DNA from 2 places in the Pseudalkalibacillus sp. A8 genome. Region 2 is predicted to be linked to the other one. Evidence: riboswitches for the same ligand, from Rfam matches in the RefSeq annotation. Region 2 holds a riboswitch; the other holds the start of a gene.

Region 1 (8,119 bases), 130 kb from region 2:
TTTTATTGTACCTACATGTTACTCTTAATTCGACTCTTTAGCAAGGAAAAGGTAATATTTTAAATAAAGACGATGCAAGCTGCAACTCAAAAAACGGATTATGAGTCCCTCGTTTTCTGTTTACCTCGTTTTCTGTTTCTTGCAAAACCAGGGCGCCATAGACCTTCTTTGAATACCTTCCATGTTTTTTTCCACACTCAAATGTTCTTATGAGGCTGTTATCCGGATTTTCCGGACTCAAACAGTCCCATGACGGTAAAAAAATAGATCGACCCAAACTGAGTCGATCTTTCACTATTTATTCTTCCCAGACTTTAACTTCTTTCATAACATCGCCATTTTCCATTGATCTAGCCGTTTCAAGTCCGCTTGTTAATTTTCCAAATACAGTATGAACTCCATTTAGGTGAGGCTGTGGCTCATGTACAATGAAAAATTGGCTAGAACCAGTGTCTTTACCTGCATGGGCCATAGATAATGATCCCGCTTCATGTTTGTGTGGGTTTCCTTCAGTTTCACATTTAATCGTAGTTCCGCTTCCTCCTGCACCAGTTCCTGTAGGATCACCACCCTGACTAACAAAACCAGGTATTACTCTATGGAATGTCACTCCATCATAAAAACCTTCATTTGCTAATTTCTCAAAATTAGCTACAGTATTAGGAGCTTCTTCAGGAAAGAATTCCAATTCAATTTTTTCCCCATTTTCCATAAGGATATATCCTTTTTTAGCCATGTATAACATCTCCTTTGTTATATAAACATCAATTTACATGATATCATTTTTTTAACCAAAGCCATAGTAAGACATATGGAGCCTCATAGTTTTCAAAAAGTGAAATAAAGGAAGAAACCCCTGAGGCGTCAGGGGTTACTTGCTTGATACAAGTGTTTTTTTCAATGGTCTATCCAGATGGATCAGATCTTTATAGGATTCTCTTTCCACTACTAACTGTGCTTCTTCATTTTCAACAAAGACGACAGCTGGTCTTGGCAAGCGATTATAATTGTTCGCCATCGCGTAACCATACGCTCCCGTACAGAACATCGCTAAAATATCTCCTTGGGAGGTTTTCGGAAGCTGGATGTCATGGATCAACATGTCTCCGGACTCACAGCATCTTCCGGCAATTGATACTGTCTGCATGTTTTTTTGTAACAGACGGTTTGCGACCACTGCTTCATATTTCGCCTGATAAAGAGCAGGACGAAGATTATCCGTCATCCCTCCATCAACAGAGACATAATTTCGAATACCAGGGATTCTTTTTTCCGATCCGATCGTGTAAAGCGTCGTGCCAGCTTCTCCAACCAGGGAACGTCCAGGTTCGATCCAAATCTCCGGCATGCCAAGATCATGGTTTTCTACTTGTTTTTCCACTTCATCGATCAAGACGTTGATCACCTTCTCAATCGAGATAGAAGTTTCTTCAGAGGTATGAGCAATGCCGAAGCCCCCACCAAGATTTACAACTCTCGCTTCAAAACCATTTGAACTTTTCCATTCTAAAAGCTGATCGAACACTTTTTGGACAGCCATGACGAAACCATCTGCTTCAAAAATTTGCGAACCGATATGACAGTGGACACCGAGAACATCCATATGTTCAGATGCCAAACATTCATGCAGCGCTTGATCTGCTTGTTTACTGACGATATCAAAACCGAACTTCGAGTCTTCTTGGCCTGTCAGAATGTAATCATGCGTATGAGCTTCAATTCCAGGTGTAATTCTCAACAGAACAGGGATGACCTTGTTCAACTCTTGTCCTACCTGCTTTATTAGATCAAGCTCGTAAAAGTTGTCGACGACAATACACCCTACACCTTCTTTGACCGCCATCTGAAGTTCTTCAAGACTCTTATTATTTCCGTGAAAGTGTATCTTTTCAGTTGGAAAACCTGCATGAAGTGCAGTATACAGTTCTCCACCTGATACAACATCAAGGCAAAGGCCTTCTTCGTCAATCAATTGAAACATTGCTACACTAGCAAAAGCTTTACTTGCATAGGCAACTTTCGCTTCAACCTTCCTCTTTTTGAAAGTTGAACAGAATGCATGCGCTTGTGCTCTTATTTTAGCAACATCATAAACGTAAAGGGGGGTACCGAATTCCTTTGCCAATTCGATCGTATCTACCCCGCCGATTTCCAAATGTCCTTTTTTGTTCACTGTTCCAGTTCCTAAAAATGCCATTAATCAAATTCTCCTCTCTCTATTTGGAGAAAGCGTATTAACTGATAAAAATACCAAAAACCAGCCTATGTTGCGGTACATAAAAACTGGTTTAAACCCGTACCCTCATCAGTCGGAATAGCTCTCCACTACATTTGTAGTGACAGTCCGTTACTTATTCAGCAACGGCCCAGCAACCTTAATTGGGATTAAGTTTGCTTCGGCAAATCGACCTTTCATTGTCCGTCATCGCCCCCCTGGCTATGGACAGCTACTCATTCTCTCTGCGCCTCTACCCCATCACGTCAAATGAGGCAATTATTAAATTAAGAACTACTGTAGCATAAATAGCAGATTGAATCAACACCAAATATCAAGCATCGGATTGTTTTTTGTTCTGCTGTGGACGAACAATGCTTGGCCGAACCTTCGATAAAGGAACAGAGACCCTGACCAACACTTGCATCAAAGCTTGTGGATTGAAGGGGATGAAAGGCCATAGATATGGGGTATTCAAATTTTTGATACTGCACATGAATAACATTACGAAGGTACAGCCGATCATGAACCCTGGGACTCCGAAAAGGAATACGAGTGTAATCAATATCAGCCTCACGATCTTATTGGCGACACTCAATTCATAACTCGGTGTGGAAAATGAGCCGATCGCTGCGAGTGCAACATACAAGATGACTTCCGACACGAATAAACCGACATCTATTGCGATCTGGCCGATTAACACCGCTGCAATCAATCCCATTGCGGTTGAGAGGGCTGATGGCGTATGGATCGCGGCCATCCTCAAGACATCGATACCTAGTTCAGCAAAAATGATTTGAAGATAGATCGGGACATTCGATTCTTTGGTCGGTCCTATGAAATTCAGGTTGGGTGGAAGTAAATTTTCATTCAAAACGAACAACAACCAAATTGGCAATAAAAAGAGCGAAGCCAGCATACCTCCAAACCGAATCCATCTTAGAAACGCACCGATCATCGGAGTCTGGCGATATTCTTCGGCATGCTGGACGTGATGGAAAAATGTAGTTGGTGTAATGATGACACTTGGGGACGTATCCACGAATACGAGGACATGTCCTTCCAAAAGATGGGTTGCAGCAACATCGGGCCGTTCAGTATACCTTACAAGCGGATACGGATTCCAGCCTTGATTCACCAAAAATTCTTCAACAGTCTTATCAGCCATCGGAATCCCATCGATCCGGATCGATTTCAGCTCTTTTCGTATCGTTTCAATCAATCCAGGATCTGCTACATCTTCTAGATAAGAGATACAGACGTCTGTCTTCGAACGGTCCCCAACCTGCATGATTTCGTTTCGTAACCGTTCATCCCTTAACCTTCTTCTCGTTAGAGCCGTGTTTTCCACGATATTTTCTGTATATCCATCACGGGCCCCACGGACAACTTTTTCGACATCAGGCTCCTCTGGGGAACGTCCTGGGTAACTCCTTACATCGACAATAAAGCCTTCATTATGACCTTCGATCAAAACTGCAACCAGCCCTGAAAGGACTCGGTCAATGACTTCGTCTAAGTTCTTCGCTGTAGAAACCTGCTGATGAGCGAGGTGATTTTTAATGACATCTTTCGCTTTTGCGCTCGTCCGATATTCATGGTCCGCATCAAGCAGTTCTTTCAATAGCATGATGATGAATTCACTGTCACAGAGACCTGTGCAGTAATATATGTGGATTTCTTTATTCAAGATGTTCATTTTACGAACACCTACATCAAAGCTTTTTCCGATCCCCATCTTATCTTTCAGGAACTGTTCATTCTCTGCAATTTTCTTATGAATGGGTGTTTCCTCTTTCTTGGGATGCATTTCGGGTACTCCTTTCTAAGATGAGTTGGACCGCTTGCCTTGTAATCGGAGCTCCTCTTTCAGCAGTATCGATCCCTGACATTTTTCCGATATCCCCCACACCGACGATAAATGGAATATCCAGTTCATCGAGAACATAGACCGTGTCACCATCCAAACGGCCAAACTCCATATCTGGAAGTCCGCTTTTATCTACACCATAAGCTGACAATTCACCAAAACGGTCGATGCTCACATCTACATGGGTCCATTCAGCCAGGTGGGTTTTCGAAGCGACAGCAATCGCACCTAGTATCTCGATGTCTGGATGATTCGCTACATCACGCATAGCCCTTTCTCCAGGACCCTCACCTCGATACCCGCAGTCATCGAACATGACCAGGACTGGATCATAGGGTGTGGACAGGATCATCGAGACAATCTCGTCACCGGTGATTTTTGTCGGATTTCCCCAAGATTGGGAAATACAACGGCCGCCTATCTCTTTTGCGACTTGTTCCACAGCTTTCAATGCGTATAAATCTCCGTCAGTGATCATGATGACTCGTTTTTTCATATATAATCATCCTTTTGGTTTAAAAAGGACCGCCACGATGAAACCGAAAAGTATAGCAGAAGAAATACCCGCAGAGGTCAACTGGAAGATTCCCATCGCAATCCCGATAAATCCGTGTTCATCGGCTTCTGCCATCGCTCCATGAAGGAGAGAGTGACCAAAGCTTGTAATTGGAACAGTAGCGCCTGCGCCTGCAAACTGAATCAATTTGTCATATAAACCGAACCCATCAAGTGCAGCTCCTGCAACAACGAAGCTTGAGGTGACATGGGCTGGTGTCAATTTGAATATATCCATCAGTAATTGACCGATTACACAGATGAGACCTCCCACTACAAAAGCTATAAAATACTCGACCATCAAACACCACCTCCATCAGTAGCTTCTATCACTACACCATGCGCAATCGTAGGAATTGTTTCCTTTTGCTGGACCATCATCGGATTCATCAGGGCTCCTGTCGCCACAACGAATATCCGCTTCAGCTTCCCTTCTTTCATTTCTTTTAGAAGGTGTCCATACGTTACTACAGCTGAACATGCACAACCGCTTCCTCCAGCAAAAACCGGTTGATCTGGTCGATAAACCAGTAAGCCGCAGTCCTGATGATTAGACGACAAATCATAGTTTTTTTCACGTAATAATTCAAGCAAAATCGGTGAGCCGACGGCTGATAAATCACCGGTCACGATCAAATCATAATCATCCGGTGACCGGCCAGTGTCTTCAAAATGTGTTGCAATCGTGTCAGCAGCAGCTGGTGCCATCGCTGATCCCATATCGAAAGGATCGGTTATCCCAAGATCCAGCACGCGACCAATAGTAGCCGCTTTGATTTGGATCGGTGATGGTTTTGCACTGACGATAGAAGCCCCTGCACCTGTCACTGTATAAGTCGCTGTATCCGGTTTTTGTCCCCCATATTCTGTCGGGTAACGGAATTGTCTTTCAGCTGTGGCGTTATGGCTACTTACGGCAGTAAGCACTGTGTTGGCAAAATCCCCGTCAACCAACGCAGAAGCCAGGGCCAGCGTCTCCATCGATGTAGAGCATGCACCGAACAACCCAAGGTAAGGAATCTGGTTTTTACGGGCCGTGTAATTTGCGATGACAGTCTGATTGATGAGATCACCAGATAAAAATAAATCCATTTCATCCGGGCTTTTTCCAGCTTTTTTCATGCAAGCCTCAATTGCTTGCTCCATTAAGTGGCGTTCGGCAAGTTCCCAATTCTCTTGTCCGCAATGAAGATCACCGAACGTGATATCATAGGTTTCGCCAAGCGGACCAGCTGCCTCCTCTGGACCGACTGCAGTGCCTGTTGCATTGATGTATAAAGGTTTTGAATATGTCCAAGTTTGTTTACCTGTAAGCTTCATTGTTGTTGATCCTCCTAAGGCGTCATAATACCATCTGGAACAAATATCGGAGCATACCGATTATATAGGCAGCGACAGCACCGAATACAATCACGGCCCCTGCCAGTTTGAAAAGGTTTGTTGCAACTCCCAGCACGAGCCCTTCACTTTTATGTTCAAGCGCTGCACTCGTTACAGCATTTGCGAATCCGGTTACCGGAACGATTGATCCCGCTCCAGAAAATTGTCCAAGCTTGTCGTAAACCCCTAATCCTGTGAGTAAAGATGCAGCAAGAATCAGAGTTGCGACTGTAGGGTTTCCAGCTGTTTTCTCTGTGAAATTGAAAAAGGTGATGTAAAAATTAGTGATTCCTTGTCCGATCGCACATATCAATCCTCCGATTAAAAAGGCCTTTAGACAATTCACAAAATAAGGTGGTGTCGGTTGTAATGGTTTGATCTTTTCTTTATATGCTTGTTGTTCGGGTGACAATTTGTTCTTACCCATTTGTAACAGCTCCTTTTTGCCTTTAAAATTTACAGATGAACGAAGAAAATCCAGTGAAAAAGTGATCCTATTACTTTTCCGAATAAAATCGCCATCAACAAGAGAAGGACTTGTTCTTTGAAACCAACACGTTTCATAAGTATCGGCAGAACATTCAGGACTTCTGTCAAGGCAGCAGCCAGCATTCCAACAAAGGTACCGCTTGCCAGACCAATCGGGATCAGCAGCCATTGGCTCGAGGAGATTGTGAGATCCCTCAATCCGTACCAACTCGAAAACAAGACGCCGCTAATGATGCTTAATTCATAACTTCTTATTTTTGAGTTGGTTTTCGAAATCTGCATTAACCGGGGGATGATCCCAAACACCGTTAAAATGGCAACGAATCCTGCCCCTACCGCAAGTCCACCGCCTAAGCCTATTAACATGACGGTGATGATTTTAATTGTCATGAGCTTTCTTCTCGTTCTCTTTGTTCTCATGCATGATGACGTACTGGTCCAAATCTTGTTGATAGTTGAACATTTCCACTTCAAGCGGGCTCGGTTCTTCATTGAAACGTTTTTTGAAGATGTGGTTGAAAAAGAGGACCATCCCTAATCCAAGGCCAATAGAATAAGGAACTTGTAAAAGGAGCGGATAGTCATTTCTTCGTCCAGTCACCAAATAATAAATCTTTTGATGAACCTGCTGCATGCTTACATCCTCATGGAAATTCATGATAGCAAGTGCTGCACCGATGAATAATAGGATCCAAACAACGACAAAATAAACCCCAGTAATTTTCGGTCTCTTGTACTGGACTTCTATGATTGTTTGTGGTGTACCGACCGTTTGAATATCTAATTTCGGAAATTTTTTTCTGATGGTCTTCAACACTTTCATAAGATCTACGATGACGATTGTTTTGTCTTGTACCGTGATTTTATGAACAATCATTTGACCAATTTCTTGAATGACATCTTCAGGGCCAACGAGTTGAGCAAGGTCTTTAATTCGTATCGTCTGTCCAGGTGAACTAAGTAGCCTATGCCGCATACGCAAATAAACCGCTTCAACCTCCAAAAAAAGTCCCCCCTTATGCCAATTCGTTTATATGTAGTATGTTTCTTCCAAACCTCTCTCATTCTGTCCACCCAATCTATCCAGTAATTACCTATTGGGTTGATCAGATCTATGGTCTTTAACCTCCACGCGCAAATTATGATCAATTAGCGTGATATCATGAATTTCCGCATGATTATGTAAAAAACGGCGTGATTATGAGGAATTTCGGCGTGTTTCTAATTAAAAATAGAACTTAGAGGAAAAAATTGAGGAAAATAGGAAGTATTTGCTGAGGACTATAGTCACCATTACTTGAAAATAGACCCTATCAAAAAATAACCCAGATAGACGATTCATTCGTCCATCTGGGTCTTCATTTCTTGGAGGATTTTCTTTTCAAGCCTTGAAACCTGGACTTGTGATATTCCAAGCCGGTTTGCAACTTCAGACTGCGTCTGATCTTTATAGTATCGCAGATAAACAATCAGTTTTTCCCGTTCATTCAAGGTCTGGATCGCTTCCTTCAAAGCGATCTGGTCGAACCACTTCGAATCACCTTGATCAGAAATTTGGTCAAGCAATGTAATTGGATCTCCATCATTTTCATACACCGTTTCGTGGATCG
Region 2 (8,119 bases):
TCACATAAACTTCGATGAATTCATCGGCTTCAACCATCTCCCGCACCCGATTCCGGTCCTCCTTAAATGGGGAAATAAAAGCGGTGATGGCGAATTGACCACTATCGACAAACAATTTCGCGACCTCACCGATCCGCCTGATGTTTTCTTGCCTGTCCTCTACTGAAAAACCAAGTCCTTGGTTCAAACCATGGCGGATATTATCCCCATCCAGTACGTAACTCCTCAACCCTAGATCGTGCAGCTTCCGGTCGACAGCGTTTGCCAATGTAGACTTCCCGGATCCAGAAAGACCTGTAAACCAGATGATACTGCTTGTCTGTTTATTCAAACGACGTCGTTCGCTTTTCGATACAGCCGATTCGTGCCATATGATATTTTGAATTGCCACTTATCTCACTCCTTCAGTTGTTCAAGTTGTTACCGGTTCTTGTTTCAATCCTTTTATCAAGACTTCGGCCACTTCTGGGCGGCTGAACGTACTTGGTGGGGTCGATCCATTTCGAAGAAGCTCCCTCACCTTCGTACCAGACAACACGACATGATACTGCTTGTCATGTGGACATGTTTTCGTCGAAGCCATATTTTCGCATTTTGAACAATAAAAGCTATGCTCGAAAAATAATGTTTCGATTCCTAACTCTTCTTTTGTAAAATGACTGAATATCTTTTGAGCATCGTAAGTTCCATAAAAATTCCCTACGCCGGCATGATCCCTGCCGACAATGAAATGGGTGCAGCCGAAATTCTTTCGGACAAGTGCATGAAAGATCGCCTCTCTCGGACCGGCATAACGCATAGCGGCTGGGAAAACCGCTAGAAAAACGCGGTCCCTCGGATAGTAATTTTCAAGAAGGACTTCATAGCTTTCCAGCCTCACATCTGCCGGTATATCATCCGCTTTCGTCTCTCCGACAAGCGGATTCAGGAATAAACCATCAACCGTTTCTAGTGCGGATTTTTGAATATACTCATGTGCTCGGTGGACAGGATTCCGTGTTTGGAAACCGACCACCGTCTTCCAACCAAGTTCGTCAAATTGTTCACGTGTTTGCTCCGGATCGAGATAATAATCTGCGAATCGGTCTTTTGCCGGGCGTTGGACGAGATGGATAGGGCCTCCTATGTAAACATTAGGCCGCTCTAGTAATTTTTTCACACCGGGATGGGCAGTTTCTGCCGTTTTGTAGACATGTAGTGCCTCCCGGAGCTTATCGGGAACATACTTTTCATGGATGCTAATCACCCCATATACCTTTCCATCTTTCACAAGCTTTACCTGATCACCGATTTGTAATTGAGAGGCTTTTTCTTCAGTTACCGGTAGAGTGATCGGAATGCTCCATGGCAATCCATTGTCAAGTCTCATATCGTTAACGACACTTTTATAATCTTTTTCTCCTAAAAATCCTTCAAGTGGACTGTACCCACCGATTGCAATCAATTCAAGATCACTGAGTGCGGTTGCATCCAATTCGATTTCTTTTTTCAATGACTCGTAATCAAAATGTGGATTGATACGATTGATCAATTTCCCTCCATGTGGAATGCTTGTGCTCATGTTAAATTCCTCCTTGTTCATGTATGGTACGTTTTTCTGCTTTGATCGTTTTGATCAGACTCAATGATCCAATGGTTGCAATGAATACACTCCCTATGACACTAAGGGTGTAGAAATCGCTATCCAATAAAACCTTGACCATCCCGTATGAAATGACAAGTGAAAATACAGGTGAGACGACCCAAACTTTTATCATTTGCAAAATGATGTTCTTTTGCAGGAAAGAAAGACCTTTCTGCCCCGTCCCGATTCCGATGATGGCTGAGGTTGTGATTTGTGTCAGTGGAACAGGTATTCCAAAAATGGACGCGATGATGACTAACGTTGCACCTGTTCCTGATATGGCACTACCTTCAAGAAGTGAGAATTTCGTAATACGTTTACCGTTTGTCTCCAACACCTTTCCTCCAAAGAGGATTGCTCCTAAAGCAATGAATCCACCTCCAATCAACGTTCCATGTGAGATAGAAATCATTCCAGCCCCAACCAACGGACCAATCGCATTGGCGACATTGTTCATTCCGGCTGAAAAAGCTTCCAAAAACCCCATCAGGATCAAAAGAACGGTCAACCATTTCTTCCAATTCCCCTCTAGAACAGTATGGTATCTATTCTGGATGGATTGGATCATTTTCCCGAAGATCAGGGCAATTACGAAAGCAATGATCGGAATTAGAATCCATATCAGGACAACGGTCAGTAAGCTTTTTACATAGAGTGATTGGTACGCCAGCCCCACACCAACGACCGATCCGACAGTGACTTCACTCGTGGATAACGGAATCCCGATCAGATTGGCGAACCCTAATGAAATGGTGGCCGCACCAAGGATGATGACTGCTGTCTGGGTTGTGATGATGTCTTCAGGGACGATTCCGGAGCCGATTGTTTCGACGACTTCCCCCCCACCTATGACCGCTCCAAGAAAAACACCTGTTCCACAAATGACCAAAGCGATGATTTTCTTGTTTATCGCACCCGACCCGTAAGAGACGCCCATTGATGCGGCAGCCCCGCTCGCCCCCATATTCATGGCGAAGAAGAAAGCAACTGAAAATGCAATCAGAATCATTTAACGTCTGCTCCCCTCATGATAGGTGCAGACCGCATTCTGTCTTCTTCAAATTCGTCCATCTCCCTGCTCGTAAATCAGCAGCATCATCTGTCGGTAAAGTGCATTTCTCACATCCGATGCTTGGATATCCCTGATCATGGAGGATGTTATAGGGAAGGTCATGGTCATTGATGTATCGCCAGACATCTTTCCAGGACCAGTGAATCAAGGGACAAACTTTGATTGCTCGAAACTTTTCGTCTTTATTGATGAACTCTGTGTCTCTCCGCGTAGGTGATTGTTCTCTTCTAAGCCCCGATATCCAAGCTTTATATCCTGATAAAGTCTGCGCGAGCGGAACCACCTTCCGGATGTGACAGCATTGGGTCGGATCATGTTCCCAGAGGTTCTCTCCATACGTTTCAGATTGTTCTGCTACTGTCAATTCAGGTCTTTTCATTTCAATTTGTAATTGCGGATAACGAGCTTTCACTCTTTCAATCAATTCATATGTCTCGTCGAAGTGAAGCCCGGTATCCAGGAAAACGATTTTTGCATATGGTTTAACTTTAGAAATCAAATCGACCAATACAATCCCTTCAGCCCCGAAGCTGCAAGCATAAATGAGGTCCTCCTTGTACTGGCCGTAAGCCCACTCCAATACCGGTAAAGCACCTTTGGTTTCAGAGTCTATGGAGATATCCAGTTTATTGTCAGACCATGTTTTGTACGTTATTAATTGTCCCAAATTAATCCCTCCTATCGTTTCTGTGAAAAAAGAAAGAGGCAACCCTAACCTGTTCAAAGGTTAAAGTCGCCTCTAGTTTGTCTAGTCAGCAGCCTTTTCAACTTTTCAATATTTGAGAATAAATAAAAGCCTTCCAAATTGGAAGACTCTCAGGCTAATCATCGTTTCACCTTATCTACCAAAATGGGAATCCATTTTGCTGGATTTAGCACCTTGCATACATGCAGGTTGCCGGACATCATTGGGCCAGGTCCCTCCGTCACTCTTGATAAGATTTAATTTGTTTACCATTCTAACTATTCCAAATGCAAAAGTCAACAGTCTTTTTTTGATTGTTTCGATTATTTTTACAGGTCGTTCTTCTCGATCCTTGCATAGCAGTATACAGGAGTCAATTTTTATTACACTTGGACAGGTTTTCTTTCTACAAGTTCAAATGCTTCATGCAAGCATTCAACTGCAGAGATCATTGCTGTGCTATCGACAATCGTAGACACTTTGATTTCTGACGTGCTGACCATCTTGATCTTTATTCCATGAGAAGCGAGAGCATCAAACATTTTAGCTGCGACACCTGGATTGGAAATCATTCCTGATCCCACGATCGATACTTTCGCAAGATCTCCATCATAGGTAATATGATCATAATTCAATTGAGGCTGGTATTCACTCAACACTTCCAATGCGTTATTGAGCACCGCTGAATCCAATGAAAAAGAAATATCCGTGGATTCATTGCCGTTCGTGTTTTGGATGATGATATCTACATTGATTTTGTGATCAGAAAGAATGGTAAATAACTTTGATAAAGTAGATATATCATCCTGCAATCCATGGACCGTCACTTTTGTAACATTATCTTCAAATGCAATTCCCCGAACTGTAAGATTTCCTTCCATAGAAACTTCCTCCTCTATCATTGTTCCGGTTTCTTTTTCCATACTTGAACGAACCTCTAATTTCACGTTATAATTTTTGGCAAATTCGACTGATCTAGGATGTAGGACTCCCGCCCCTAGATTCGCCATTTCAAGCATTTCATCATAAGAAATGGAATCCAACTTTCTTGCTTCTTTCACCACTCTTGGATCAGTAGTATATACACCCGTAACATCTGTATAGATCTCACACTTTTCAGCTCTTAAAGAAGCAGCCAATGCTACGGCGGTCGTATCGGATCCTCCTCTTCCAAGCGTGGCGATTTCATCGTCATCCGTCAGCCCCTGGAATCCAGCAACTATGACAATGTTTCCAGCAGCTAAGTACCCATTGAGTCGTTTTGTATCGATATCTAGAATCCTTGCATTGCCATGAGTGTTTTCCGTTTGGATCCCAGCTTGCCAACCTGTAAGTGAAACAGATTGATAGCCATTTTCTTGTAACGCCATTGCTAATAATGACATCGAAACCTGCTCTCCTGTTGAAACGAGCATATCAAGTTCCCTTTTTGAGGGATTGTTAGAAATATCGTTCGCCATTTGAATCAAATGGTCAGTGCTTTTTCCCATTGCTGAAACGACGACAACGACATCCTTACCTTGCTTGTAAGTATCGATGACCCGATCGGCCACATTTTGAATTCGTTCAATTGAACCTACAGATGTACCACCAAATTTTTGTACAATTAATCCCATCTTTACATTCCTTTCGTTTGAAAAAGATAAAGAAAACTTGGCAAAGCCAAGCCTGTGGCGACGGCTGAGCCTTAGTTCCTCGAAAAAGCAAATGCTTCTCCTTCGTGCGGAGTATTGCTTCCGAAGTGAACAGCTTGTGCACTTATACTTAAGAAAGTATTTATACTTTCTTATAGTGTAAAAAAGGATTGACTCATTAAAAGTGTGACGGACGTTTTATTTGAACCATCAAAAAAAATGGTTGAAATAAATAAACAAATCGTCAGACCTTGAGAGTCAATCCTCAAACGTCTGCCACACTTATTCCCTTTACGTGAGATAGTCCTCCATACGACAGCTGGGACTCTGGTCGTATGACAGCCCTGTACTTATTCAGTACAGGTCCAGCCAAATGCTCGTTGAGAAACAATTCGGCTTCGGCGAATCCCCCTTTCCTATGCACTCATTAGAGCTCAACCTCTTCATGCAAAGTACTTTTGGTTTTCGCGCCTCTACCATCACTTCAATGAAAATGTACTTGAAGTGTGGCCAATAAATTTAATTGTTTGTTATTTTAACAGATACATAAAAATGAAACAAGGCTTTTTTCAGAATAATTATTTGATGGAAATAATCATTAAAAAAGACACATCTCATGTTCCATGAAATGTGTCCACCCAGTACACTCATATTATTCCTATAGACAAATATAGCTGTCTTTAGTTCTTTGTCAATGGTTCATATGCTTTTTGTAAATCTTTTATATTTATTTTCTTCATCTGAAGCATAGCTTTCATGACTCGTTGCGATTTTTCAGGATCAGGGTCATTCAACATTTCTCTCAAAACGGCAGGAACGATTTGCCAAGATACGCCATACTTGTCTCTAAGCCAACCGCATTGCTCTTTTTCCCCACCAATGGATAGCTTATCCCATAACCCATCCACTTCATCCTGCGTCTCACAATCCACTAAAAATGAAATGGCAGGTGAGAAAGTGAAATGTGGGCCACCGTTCAGCGCTACGAACGATTGACCCTCAATATCAAAAGTTACAGTCAATACACTTCCCTCAGGACCAGGCCCTGCTTCTCCATACCGAGTCACATTCACAATCTTTGAATCCTTGAAAATTGAAACATAAAAGTTGGCTGCCTCTTCAGCTTGATGATCGAACCATAAGTTTGGAGTGATTTTTGACAGAGAAATACCCAAATCATTTTCCTCCTTCAGTTCATATATTTTCAAATAAAAAAGTTCGATCTATGTACTACCAAATCCTTCAACAATCTAACCGTCATCATAATAAAAAAGCAAAAACAGTAAGGACCGCGAATTCCCTTACTGTTGATTAACGTTTAAAAATCGTATTCATTAACAATTTTCTTTGTAATCAATTTATAGCCTTTTTTATTTGGATGGAGGGAATCACTGAAATACTCGGTAGATTTTTTTTGAAAGAGTTCATTGGTCGATATGAATTTTACACGTGGGTATTCATTGATGATCTCATTACTGGTCTTATTCCATTCTTCAATTACCTGCTCAATTTGTACTGAGTCAGGAAATGGATTGTATAGGCCGAGAAAAAGAATAGGCGCTTCCTGATTTTTATTACGGATGATACTGAGAATTTCTCTTATATTATTTTCATAGTCAGCTTTTCCAACTTCTAGCCGTTTTTCATAGATTGGCAGCAAATTGTGGCCATTACTTTTAAGTACATCATTTGTCCCGATGAAAATGATGAAATAATCTGCATCATCTAAGTCATCCTTTACATCTGTATTTTTTATTTGATAAAGCAAACCATCGGATTGTTGCCCTGGAATTCCATAATTATGAACTGTGACCGCTCCACCTTTGTTTTGCGAAAGTAACAATTGAAGATCACTGACATAGCCGTTTCCCGTATTGTCTCCTACCCCGTAGGTCAACGAATCACCTAACGCAACTACCTCTTCATGTTTTTTCGTCTTTGCTTCTTGCTTTTTATTAAGTCCCACGATACCAGCGATGGTTGAGATGATCAACACTGATCCAATGATATATAATAATATTTTTATCATATGCTCCTCCTAGGGCTTAACCTACCCTACTGAATTCCTGGTTAAACCAATTGGTCCATCGGAGGAGCTAAATTAGAAGCCATTTGATTGGAAGATCTCCTCATGTTTTCCATAGGGGTAATTTATTCTCATCTCCATCAAACAAATAAGCTTCTGCTGAACCAAGAACATTCATGCTTTGTCCATTTACAAAAATGCGGTTCCTTCTGGAAAGTCTATGATAGGAGATTCCCCATCATAAACTTGTGGTATTGTAGCTGCCTAGAATTTGAACGTCGTGGCCATAGGTTTCCAGGATTGTTTTCGCTCTTAACATATCCGGATCATCCACGCCCTTTTGTGTTTCAACAAAAAATCGATATTCGCCTAACTTCTTTTTAGTAGGACGAGATTCAATCCAGGATAAATTAATCGATAAAGATGAAAAAACGTTTAATATCGTTACCAGGACACCTGGACGTTCTTCGAAAGGAGTAATGACCAGCATTGCTTTATTTGAATGGGTAATCGTTTCTGGAGTATTCGTAACAATTACAAACCGTGTATGATTTTCCGTATAATCTTGAATATTTTTCTTGATTATTTGTAACCCGAAGGCTTGAGCGGACCATTCAGATGCTATTGCTCCGAATTCCTTTTCCCCTTCATCTTTGACGGCTTTAGCAGCAGCAGCGGTACTGCTGAAATGTCTGCTTGAAGCCCGCAGCGACTGTATATAATCCCTGCATTGAGCTAAAGCGGGAGGAATTGACCATACTTCCTTGATTTGATTGATTTCTGCCCCTTTTACGCTAAGCAAGTGTAATGCTACAGGTAATATGACTTCACCATCAATAAAAAGATTGTTTCTCAACAATCCATCAATTGTGATATTGATCGTTCCCTCAATGGAATTCTCAATCGGGACGATCCCTTTATCGACTTTCTTTTCTTTAATAGCCTCCAATACATCGATAATTGATTCACACATCAGCCATTCCATTTCATTTGAAGAAAAATATCGAAAAGCTGCTTCCTCTGAAAATGTTCCTTTAGGTCCTAAGTAGGCGACTTTCATATCGTGGCTCCTTTTAAC

Evidence for each region. A riboswitch is a leader RNA that binds a small molecule or an ion and turns the genes downstream of it on or off. The one in region 2 is predicted to bind lysine.
Region 1: another riboswitch for lysine. It lies ahead of lysA (diaminopimelate decarboxylase); the one in region 2 lies ahead of ACJROX_RS17345 (aspartate kinase).

What each region holds. Positions count from the first base shown of each region.
Region 1 covers NZ_CP174509.1:3,495,977-3,504,095, forward strand. The annotation lists gene ACJROX_RS18040 (peptidylprolyl isomerase) at 299-736, opposite strand; gene lysA (diaminopimelate decarboxylase) at 872-2,197, opposite strand; lysine riboswitch at 2,308-2,479, opposite strand; gene ACJROX_RS18050 (spore germination protein) at 2,550-4,025, opposite strand; gene ACJROX_RS18055 (stage V sporulation protein AE) at 3,991-4,581, opposite strand; gene spoVAE (stage V sporulation protein AE) at 4,588-4,941, opposite strand; gene spoVAD (stage V sporulation protein AD) at 4,941-5,960, opposite strand; gene spoVAC (stage V sporulation protein AC) at 5,983-6,447, opposite strand; gene ACJROX_RS18075 (stage V sporulation protein AB) at 6,477-6,899, opposite strand; gene ACJROX_RS18080 (stage V sporulation protein AA) at 6,889-7,512, opposite strand; gene sigF (RNA polymerase sporulation sigma factor SigF) at 7,848-8,119, opposite strand, start outside.
Region 2 covers NZ_CP174509.1:3,363,643-3,371,761, forward strand. The annotation lists gene cysC (adenylyl-sulfate kinase) at 1-391, opposite strand, end outside; gene sat (sulfate adenylyltransferase) at 413-1,561, opposite strand; gene ACJROX_RS17335 (anion permease) at 1,563-2,633, opposite strand; gene ACJROX_RS17340 (phosphoadenylyl-sulfate reductase) at 2,650-3,363, opposite strand; SAM riboswitch class I at 3,532-3,638, opposite strand; gene ACJROX_RS17345 (aspartate kinase) at 3,765-4,997, opposite strand; lysine riboswitch at 5,309-5,499, opposite strand; gene ACJROX_RS17350 (VOC family protein) at 5,696-6,190, opposite strand; gene ACJROX_RS17355 (GDSL-type esterase/lipase family protein) at 6,334-7,044, opposite strand; gene pheA (prephenate dehydratase) at 7,280-8,101, opposite strand.